2 regions of the Virgibacillus natechei genome follow, and region 2 is predicted to be linked to the other one. Evidence: riboswitches for the same ligand, from Rfam matches in the RefSeq annotation. Region 2 holds a riboswitch; the other holds the start of a gene.
What was found. A riboswitch is a leader RNA that binds a small molecule or an ion and turns the genes downstream of it on or off. The one in region 2 is predicted to bind S-adenosylmethionine.

Region 1 (5,102 bases), 1.2 Mb from region 2:
CAGCGATGATGTCTTCTTCATAATCTGCCATTGAAATGGTGACAATTGGATTTTCTTCAACATCTTCTAAGTATTCTGCTTGCTCACTTACTGAATCCTCTGCTGTCTCCATTTGTTCATCTGTTTGATCATTTTCTGATTGTCCTCCACAAGCAGCCATCATTATCATGAGTAACGCGACCGCCAGAAGTGAAAGTGTTTTGAACTTTTGTAGCATGATAAACCTCCAGTATAAGATTACAATTAATAGTATAGCAGGATAAATGTGCGATTACATTTAATTATGCGTTATCTGGGTTATTACTTTTTTTAAAAATAAAAGCAAAGATAGACCGACACACAAATTATACTTAAGGGTGGCGATGAACTGTACGTAGGTTGTCCCGATTGCATAAACTAGTAAGTATAGGGAAGGAGGTTTGAGATGAAGCCTTGTTGTCATCAAACCAATATACGTCAAATACGTGTTAATCAAATGTCGGGTGGATCATCTATTAATTATGGGGATTCGATTCATAAAGGACTGCAAGCCAATCAAAAGATTAACACCAGCGAATATGTTATTGGAGATGAATTTAGTTTTGCAAGCCCGGAAGAAGAGGAAGAGTAGGTTAGTAATCCCCACCCATTAGTGGGGATTATTCAAAAGAAAAAAACGAGCGTTCGCATAATTGAAACTAAATCTAAATTACGGTGTTAGGAGAGGAGTTGAGACTAGTAACCTCTCCCATTCAGTCATAAGAAGTCAAGCCCCCTTTTTTACATAAGTTTGGGAAACTTGCTTCTCTTTTACAAATAATAATGTAGTAATAAAGAAGGTGATGACTGCAGCGAATGCAAAGAGGCCGAATAGCCCTTGTTCATATAAAGGCTCGAAATATGCCACGTTGATTCCGATGAGAACAACTCCTGCAAATAAAAAGCTGAAACCTTTTACAGCAGTTCCCTTTGTTTGAATACTCCATTTTCCTAGTGTTGTTAAAACAGTAACTAGGATGATAACTGCAATATTGACGGACATTCCAACCCATACTGGGTGGATGTTAAGGAAAAATTGATCAGGTTCCCAACCTCCTAAGTGATACCATAATAACCCGGACACAAACCCGGTAGCAAGAGAGGCAATAACAGCGCTTCGAGTAACGAGCGGCCAGAATAAGGCTGCTACGACAGGGGCGAATGTGGCCGAGTTTCGTATCGTCCAGGCGAACACATTCCACCATGCTGATTGTTCCGTACGAAGGGTACCAAATAGAATCATTAGTCCTGTTAATAGTAAAAGAGACCACTTCGTATATTTCACTAACTGTTCGGGACTTGCTAGTGGAAAGATCGCACTTCCTGTATCTTTTCCTAAGCTAGTGGCACCGGAAAATTGACAAGGTGCTCCCCAGCCAAGCGCACATGCCCATATTCCAAGGAAAAATAAACCTACGAGCGGAGCCGGAAGTACTTCCATTAGGTACAGTGGCAAGGCGACTAAACCAAGGCCTTCATCCGGTACTACGACTGCAGCTGACAGTCCAAATAATATTCCAAAAAATATAAAAGGAAGACTCATTATTTGAGCGATAATTAGACCTTTTTGCCCTTCTTCCGGGGTACGAGCAGATAGGGCCATTTGAAATGCAGCCTGGGCCAGGATGACATTTACAAGAAACGTTCCGAACCATACTAAAATCACTTGAAGACCTGCCCCTCCAAAATCGAACATCTCAGGACGGTCGAATGCGAGCTGCTGTATTCCTGATATACCAGGATTGATAAAAAATGCAATAGCTCCAACAATGAACATCAATGTGAAAACGATCGTATTCATCGATTGTGTAAATGCAATGGCCCACATGCCGCCTGCCTGTAGGTATATAAATAATAAGAGCGCGGTGAATGCGATGGAAACGGATAAAGAAATCCCGGTAAAGACGTGAAAACCGGATGCAAATGCAATGGCAGTTGCAACCGACCACATTGGAAACGCAAATGCGGTAATAGCCCCTGATAAAGCTTTAGCCCCCCGGCCATACCGATCTCCAATTAACCCAGAAACAGTCGTTAACAATTTTTCTCGAAAAGGTTTAATAATTAAAAGCGCTATGATCAGCACTTGAATTGTTTCTGCTACTCCATACCATACCGCAGAAACACCAGTTAAATAAGAAAGTTCAACGATTGATATGTAAGTTGATCCTGAGAATAAACCAGTAATACAGAAGGCTACGGTCCACCATCTGAAGTTTCTTCCACCGACAAAGTACCCATCCCCGTGTGTTGCTTTTCGTTTTGCTCTATTACCTACTATGATTAAGATGAGCGTATAAATTAACGCAAAACTAATTGTCCAAATTCCATATGCTGTCATAACTTGTTCCCTACTCTCCATTTAATATATATATAAATGCTTGGTTAAAAGGCACAGATATATAATCCAACCATACCATCCTGTCCACCTGTCAAATTTCCTTTTAAATAGTAAAAGCCCCTTTCTCTGAAAAGAAAAAGGGGCAACATATCTAGTATTATCCCTTTTATCTTTCAGACATTGTCTGCTGGATTGGGCACCTTGTTATAAGAAAATTATACTTATAATGGTTGCCGCGGGCTCATAGGACCAAGTTCCTCCACCGCTCTCGATAAAAGATTTATTTAATTTTAGTTTTTAACAGTATAGAATGAGGATTCGAATTTGTCAAATTACTAATAGAGAAATAGAATCTATATTTACGATCAACAGATAATAGACATGTTCACAATTGGAATTAATGAATGTAACTCCTCAAGGAGAGGGCTTAGAAATTGAGTTTACTAGATTAGGAAGAAGCTCGGTTTACTGTGGCAATTAAAGAATAGTATAAATTATATAGTAAGCCTTGTAATAAATAATTAGCTATGATATAAATATAAAATGACCAATTTGGTATTATAGTCATTATCAAGTTTTTGAATTCACCTAATTTGAAGAAGGGCATGATTCATTAATGTTAGAAAATAAACGTGGACTCATTTTAGATTCAGCTGCTAATTCGTTTTCCATGTATGGCTTTAAAGGAACCACGATGGATAAAGTAGCTAGTCTTGCCGGGGTTGGCAAAGGAACCATTTATACAGTATTTGATAATAAGGAAGATTTATTTGATGCGGTTTTGCAGCAAATAATTATTGAGATGGAGCACATATTTTATAAATGTATACTTCCTGAGAAATCTGTTTCAGATAATCTTTATGAGGCATTAAACCAGTTGCTTGAATTTAGAAAAGAGCATCAGGTAATGATGAAGCTGACGTATGAGGTGCGAATGTTTGGTACGGATCATTCAAAACAGGCACTCGATAAGATAGAGGATGCTATTATACAGTGTGTTGAGTCGCAACTCATTCAAGCCGTTGAGCAGAAGAAAATCTATGCATCGGAACCGAGTATTACAGCATTTTTATTATATAAACTGTATATGAGTCTTGTTTTTGACTATGAAGAGAAGTATGGGCGGTTAGATAAAGATTTGATAGCCAAAATCTTTCAGCAGCATTTCATGTATGCGCTGATTCATAACAAAGAGATGTAAGTCTCTTTTTTTACTAATAAGTGACCAATTGAACAAAATGGTCAAAAATAAAATTTGGAGGGGAAATATGAAGGGAATAAGTCATGAACTGAGAGGTATTTTTGCATCCAAGAAATTAGTTATCGCACTAATGGGGATTATCTTGATGCCGCTATTATACGGAGGCTTGTTGATTTGGTCGTTCTGGGATCCGTATGGGGAAATTGAATCGCTTCCTGTAGCGGTAGTTAATGAGGATGAAGGCGCAATGCTAGAGGGAGAGGAAGTACAAGCGGGAGACGAATTTATAGCTAATCTTCAAGATGAAGCTGCATTGGACTTTCATTTTGTGAGCGAAGCAGAAGCCCGTCGAGGAATGAACGATTTTGAATACTATTTTTATGTGCATATTCCGGAGGTGTTTTCGGAAGACGTTATTAGTGTGATGGAAGATGAGCCGGCAAGAGGAACACTTTATTATGAAGTGAATGAAGATTATAATTTCGTTTCTTCGCAAATAGCGGACAGTGCTATTTCTGAGATGGAGGAGGAGTTATCGGAGGCATTAACATTTGCTTATGTCGAGGTTGCGAATGACTCTTTTAACACATTCAGTAACCATCTAAATGATATTGAAGACGGAACAGAATCATTGCTTGAAGCGAATTATACAGTTCTAGATGGAGCAGGGGATTTGAGTAGCGGTCTGGCTGAGTTAATGGATGGAGTAGGTGAACTTACTGAGGGAATAGAGCAATTAAATACAGGTGTTAAGCAGGCGGAAGCAGAATGGCTACATGTGACAGATACCCTTGAACACTCCGACCAAATGGAAGAAGGGAGGAGTACGTTCGCGTCAATCAGAGACAAAACGGAGGAAATAGAAGCTTTTCTGGAACATGGCGATACACATGCACTAGAAGAACAGCTGGATGAATGGCTAGATCTTGTGGAGACATTAAATCAATCACTGGATAGTTATTCCATAACAGAAAACCTAGACCATGTTGAATCGGTATACAAGGATATGGAGAAGGCACAACAGAGAATGGATGAAGTCGCGGAGAAACTTGAAAGAGAAGAAGAAGGTATGCAAGATGTATTTGATGAAAGCCTACAATTAGCAAATGACGTTGAGCAATTTTTGAATGAATTCACGGTGCTTGCATCGGAACCTATAGAAACGATTGAAGAGATGGAAGCTCATTATCATAAACTTCCAGACCTTCTGGATAATCATTTTCCTGAATGGGAGGAGAATGAAGAATTGGTTGCATGGTACGAAAGTGGTCTTGCGGACTTCGAGGGAGAACCGAATGATCAATATGAAATGGAAGAACAAGTAGATAATATGAATAGGCGTCTCGTTGAATTTCAAAATCAGATGGAGGAAGAGCAACAATCGATGGAATCTATTGTGGAGCCAATTGATGATGGCAAGCAAGAGATTAATAAAGTTGTAACGGCATTGGACACCTTCTATGACGGTTTGGATGAGGCGGAAGGAACTTTACATGCGTTGGAATCAACACTTCAGGATATTCAAGAGGCTGGAGAAGGGCT
Region 2 (5,102 bases):
TTCCAGAGGTATTGCGTGCTTATATGGGTGGGAAGGATGTTATTAAGTAATTCATCTTTTCGTAAGTATTGGGACTGCGCTTACTCGTCCCACCGAAAACCTTTGTTGCTTTTAAATCGTCGTAGTTGATTTAACACTGCTACATAGTGAAAATCCTTTTGCAAACGTTGGTTGAGAGCAGAGATTCGCTACGGAAAACACATTTCGCTTTCCGCTTAGCATACATTTTGACAACGAATTAACAGTATAAATAGCAAGCAAGCACAGATTATTTCTGTGCTTGCTTAAATGTAAAATTGCTCTTTTTTCCATAATTTCGCCCTTTAATCAAAAATGGTAAACTCATTTATCTCTATCAGATTTCTCTTTTTTGGACAAATAAAACCATAAAAGTAACATAGAAGTAGTCAAAATTAATGGTGTAAAGTTTACTTCTACCTTAACAGCAAACTTCAAATACAATTGAAACATTAAAGTTAAAGATGTGTTTTTCTGTAATCGTTATATTTTTGAATCTTATTTCCACATGCCTCTTATTAAGATTCGGTACTTCTATTTCTTTCATACCATACTTGGAAGATATAAATAATAATAGAAAGGGATATAAATATCAGTACTACTGTTACATTTGACATATTCCCGGAATAAATTTCTGCTTTTCTCCAAAGTTCTAATACTAATCCAAACAGACAATTAGCAATTATATTAACAATAAGATAAACCCAAAACTTACGGAAAGTGAAACGGAAAATCCATATTGTGATAACCCAATATGCGCTAAATATTATAGGAACTGGTGTTACCTGATCCCAATTAAAAAGAGATTCTTCATACCTCCACCAGTTGTATTCCCAAGCAATTGAATAAAGAATAGTATTTATAACAGTTACAAAAAGTGCAACGGATATATATCTTCTTATAATCGTCTGACCTAGAAAGAACAAAGAAACTAACGGAATAATGAATATTAACCAAGCAAATACATTAATCATTGGAACCTCCCCTTTAAGGCTTATAATTATCTTTCCCAAAAGGAAGTTTTTATTCCAGAAAATGGCCCTATTGCGACACATATTTATTCGATTATTGCGCCCTTTTTTGGAATATCTTTTCACTTATATTAGCTAGTATAATTTAATAGGAATCCTTGTATGGAAACATAAAAAACAAATAAGGAAACAATAATACTCATAAAGCCTATTTGCTTCCGTTCGTTTTTGATTTCGGATATACCCATAACCAATAGCAGTGCTCCCATAAAAAGCATCATATATGGTAATACTACTATGGAATTTCCAGTTGTCAGGCCATACCCTGCTAAAACTAAAGTTATGAGTGCAAAGACGATCTTAAGTGTTTTTAACAAAATATCCCCCCTAAACAACTAAGTGCCAACCATAAACTTCCATCTTTCTTCAAGAATGGCGCCCGTTTGTTGCATACTGATTTTATTTTAACATAGTTATTATTGTGTTTTTGAGGAATTCATTAAATATTACTATAAATAGTTGATGTTTTGACATATATAATCTTTTAGAAAACAATTGACAAAATAATATAACGGTAGTAAAGTAAGTTATACAAATTAAATAATTATTACTTCTTATTTAGAGAGGTGGAGGGAATTGGCCCTTTGATACCTCGGCAGCGGACTATTTTATAGTACTGTGCTAAATCCAACAAGTATTTACTTGGAAAATAAGAAGAGTGTGCATATACATAATGTGAATCTCTTCTTATATTTCATAAGAAGAGATTTTTAAATTCAAAATTAAATATAAAAACTTCTTATCAAGAGAGATGGAGGGATTGGCCCTATGAATTCTCGGCAACGAACTTTTCCTAGGAAAAGTAACGTGCTAAATCCAACAAGCGGTGAGCTTGAAAGATAAGTTGAGGATGTACGATAATACCTCTTCTTATTTGATAAGAAGGGGTATTTTTAATAGGAGGAAAAGAGATGCTTACATTTGAAGATGTTACAAAAGTTTATGATGGTAAGACGCAAGAGGTGAGAGCATTAGATCAAGTCAATTTACATATTGAAAAAGGCGAAATATATGGTGTGATCGGTTTTAGTGGTGCAGGTAAAAGTTCATTAATCCGTTGTGCAAACTTACTGGAGAGACCAACTTCTGGAAAAATCACCGTGAATAATCAAAACTTACTAGACCTATCAGCAAAGGAATTAAGGGAAGCAAAACAGAATATTGGGATGATCTTCCAACACTTTAATTTATTGAATTCGAAAACAATATTTACAAATGTAGCAATGCCATTATTACTCCAGAAAAAACCGAAGGAAGAAGTTAACAAAAGAGTTAATGAGCTACTTGATTTTGTGGGATTAAGTGATAAGGCAACTAACTATCCAGATCAATTATCTGGCGGACAGAAGCAGCGAGTAGGAATTGCGCGAGCATTGGCTACGCAACCGGAAGTTTTATTATGTGATGAAGCGACATCAGCACTCGACCCAGAAACGACCAAGTCGATATTAAATCTTTTAAAGCGTGTCAATCAGGAGTACAATATAACGATTTTAATTATAACGCACGAAATGGGAGTTATTCGGGAGATTTGCGATAAGGTGGCGGTGTTGGATAGCGGAAAAGTGGTGGAAGCTGGGTCTGTATTTGATGTATTCTCCCAACCTCAAACAAAGATTGCACATAATTTTGTAAGTTCGGTTATGCATGATGAAATACCAGATTCAGTATATGAGCTTATCAATACGCAAGATGTAGACCATCAAATTTATCGAATCGTATTTGTTGGTGAGTCAACAGGCGCTCCATTACTTTCGCAAATTGCAAAGAACTTTAATGTCGAAGTTAATGTTCTCTTTGGCAATGTTACCGAATTACAAGGGACGCCATTTGGAAATTTGATTGTAAAATTTGAAGGCGAAGAGAAAGAAATAAATCGAGTTATTATGCATATCCACCAACAAGAAGTAACGATAAAGGAGGTGTTAGCAGATGTTAGTTAATTGGGATCAAATTTTAGAAGCATTATGGGAAACGATCGCAATGGTAGGCTTCTCTCTAATATTTGCGATTATAATAGGGTTACCTTTAGGAATTTTACTTGTTGTTACACGACCAGGTCATCTATGGGAGAACAAAGTCACTTTCACGATTTTGAGTGGTGTCGTAAATATATTCCGGTCGATTCCATTTATTATTCTTATGGTCGCAGTCATTCCACTTACACGCTTGATTGTGGGAACATCTATCGGAACAGCTGCAGCGATTGTGCCAATGGTTCTTTTTTCAGGCCCCTTTATTGCGAGATTAATAGAGAATTCTTTGCTTGAGGTTGATCCAGGTGTTATGGATGCTGCACAGTCCATGGGGGCTACACCTACACAAATTATTATACGTTTTCTCATTCCAGAAGCATTAAGTTCCCTGATGTTGGGGTTAACCATCGCCACAATCGGTTTGGTTGGTGCTTCAGCAATGGCTGGTGCGATCGGCGGTGGAGGACTCGGTGATTTAGCCATTACATTCGGATATCAACGTTTCGATACAGCCGTTATGTTCGTTACAGTAACTATACTTGTCATTATGGTTCAAGGGCTACAATCAACAGGAAATATTTTATCGAATAAAATAAGAAGAAGGTAGGAGAAGACATCATGAGAAAAATAGGATTTATTCTTTTTATAACAGTTTTAGCAGCGATCATTACAGCGTGTTCAAGTAGTGAGGCAGCAACAACAGTTGAATTAGGAATTAGTGGATCTGATACGACAATTTGGGATTATGTTGCTGACAAGGCGGAAGAAGAAGGAATTGAAATTGAGATTGTGCGTTTTTCTGATTATGTTCAACCAAACTTAGCACTAGCTGAAGGGGAGATTGATGCAAATGCTTTTCAAACAGTCTCTTATTTTGATGCCTTTATTGAAGAACATGATCTAGATCTCACTCCAATTGCGACAACCGTAATCGCTCCAATGGGATTATATTCGGAAAAACACGATTCACTAGAAGATATACCAGATGGAGGAACGATCGCATTAGCAAACGAAGCAACAAATATGGGTCGTGGATTACAGTTGCTGGAGGATGCTGGATTGATTGAGCTTGAGGAAGGATTTGATGGCAATGGTTCGGTCGATAAAATCGTAGAGAATCCGAAAGATTTAAATTTTGAAACGATTGTAGCTGCTCAGACACCGCGTGTGTTACAGGATGTCGATGCCTCTATTATTAATAATGGCATCGCAGTAGATGGTGGCTATAGTCCATTGGATGATTCTATTTTCCATGAAGATGAAACGGCTACACCGTATATTAATATTATTGCAACACAAGAAGAAGACAAAGATGATGACGTATTAAATAGAATAGCAGAAATTTACCAATCAGATGACGTCGCAGAATTTATTATCGAAGAACGTGATGGCAATTCAATCCCAACAACGGTACCGTTAAGTGAGATTGGGCATTAATTTCCTATTAAAAAAACATTTATGAGGTGATGAAAATGACAGTAGTAACAACAAATAGTTTAGAGACAGTCAAAAAGAGTATTTTAGATAATATTGAGGAAAATAAACAACGCTACATTCAAACAAGTCATGATATCCATGACAATCCTGAAATTGGCAATGAAGAACATTTTGCTTCTACGTATTTAACTAGCATATTGGAGGATGAAGGCTTTCATATAGAGAAAGGTGTTGCGGGACATGAAACGGCCTTTTTGGCTAAGAAGAAAGGGCAGAAGGATGGACGAACGATTGGATTTTTAGCAGAATATGATGCACTTCCTGAAATTGGTCACGCCTGTGGTCACAATATTATTGGAACAACGAGTGTGGCTGCTGCTGTGGCATTAAGTAAGGTTATTGATGAAGTTGGTGGAGAGCTTGTTGTGCTAGGGACACCTGCAGAGGAAGGTGGACCAAATGGAAGTGCGAAAGGAAGCTTTGTGAAGGCAGGTTTAGTGGAAGGTATTGATGCAGCCATTATGCTTCATCCAGGAGCAGAAACCAATCTTACAGGCCCAACCTTAGCTGTTGACCCACTAGATTTCGAGTTTTTTGGAAAACCTGCACATGCTTCCGCACATCCGGAAAAAGGGATTAA

Region 1: linked by a shared signal. The riboswitch ahead of OLD84_RS06430 (sodium:solute symporter family protein) and the one ahead of OLD84_RS00090 (methionine ABC transporter ATP-binding protein) in region 2 are both predicted to bind S-adenosylmethionine.

What each region holds. Positions count from the first base shown of each region.
Region 1 covers NZ_CP110224.1:1,196,902-1,202,003, forward strand. The annotation lists gene OLD84_RS06420 (peptidylprolyl isomerase) at 1-217, opposite strand, end outside; gene OLD84_RS06425 (hypothetical protein) at 425-610, shown strand; gene OLD84_RS06430 (sodium:solute symporter family protein) at 746-2,359, opposite strand; SAM riboswitch class I at 2,523-2,637, opposite strand; gene OLD84_RS06435 (TetR/AcrR family transcriptional regulator) at 2,976-3,560, shown strand; gene OLD84_RS06440 (YhgE/Pip domain-containing protein) at 3,628-5,102, shown strand, end outside.
Region 2 covers NZ_CP110224.1:19,881-24,982, forward strand. The annotation lists gene serS (serine--tRNA ligase) at 1-50, shown strand, start outside; gene OLD84_RS00080 (hypothetical protein) at 537-992, opposite strand; gene OLD84_RS00085 (YczI family protein) at 1,121-1,366, opposite strand; SAM riboswitch class I at 1,601-1,705, shown strand; SAM riboswitch class I at 1,786-1,895, shown strand; gene OLD84_RS00090 (methionine ABC transporter ATP-binding protein) at 1,961-2,992, shown strand; gene OLD84_RS00095 (methionine ABC transporter permease) at 2,982-3,632, shown strand; gene OLD84_RS00100 (MetQ/NlpA family ABC transporter substrate-binding protein) at 3,644-4,462, shown strand; gene OLD84_RS00105 (M20 family metallopeptidase) at 4,498-5,102, shown strand, end outside.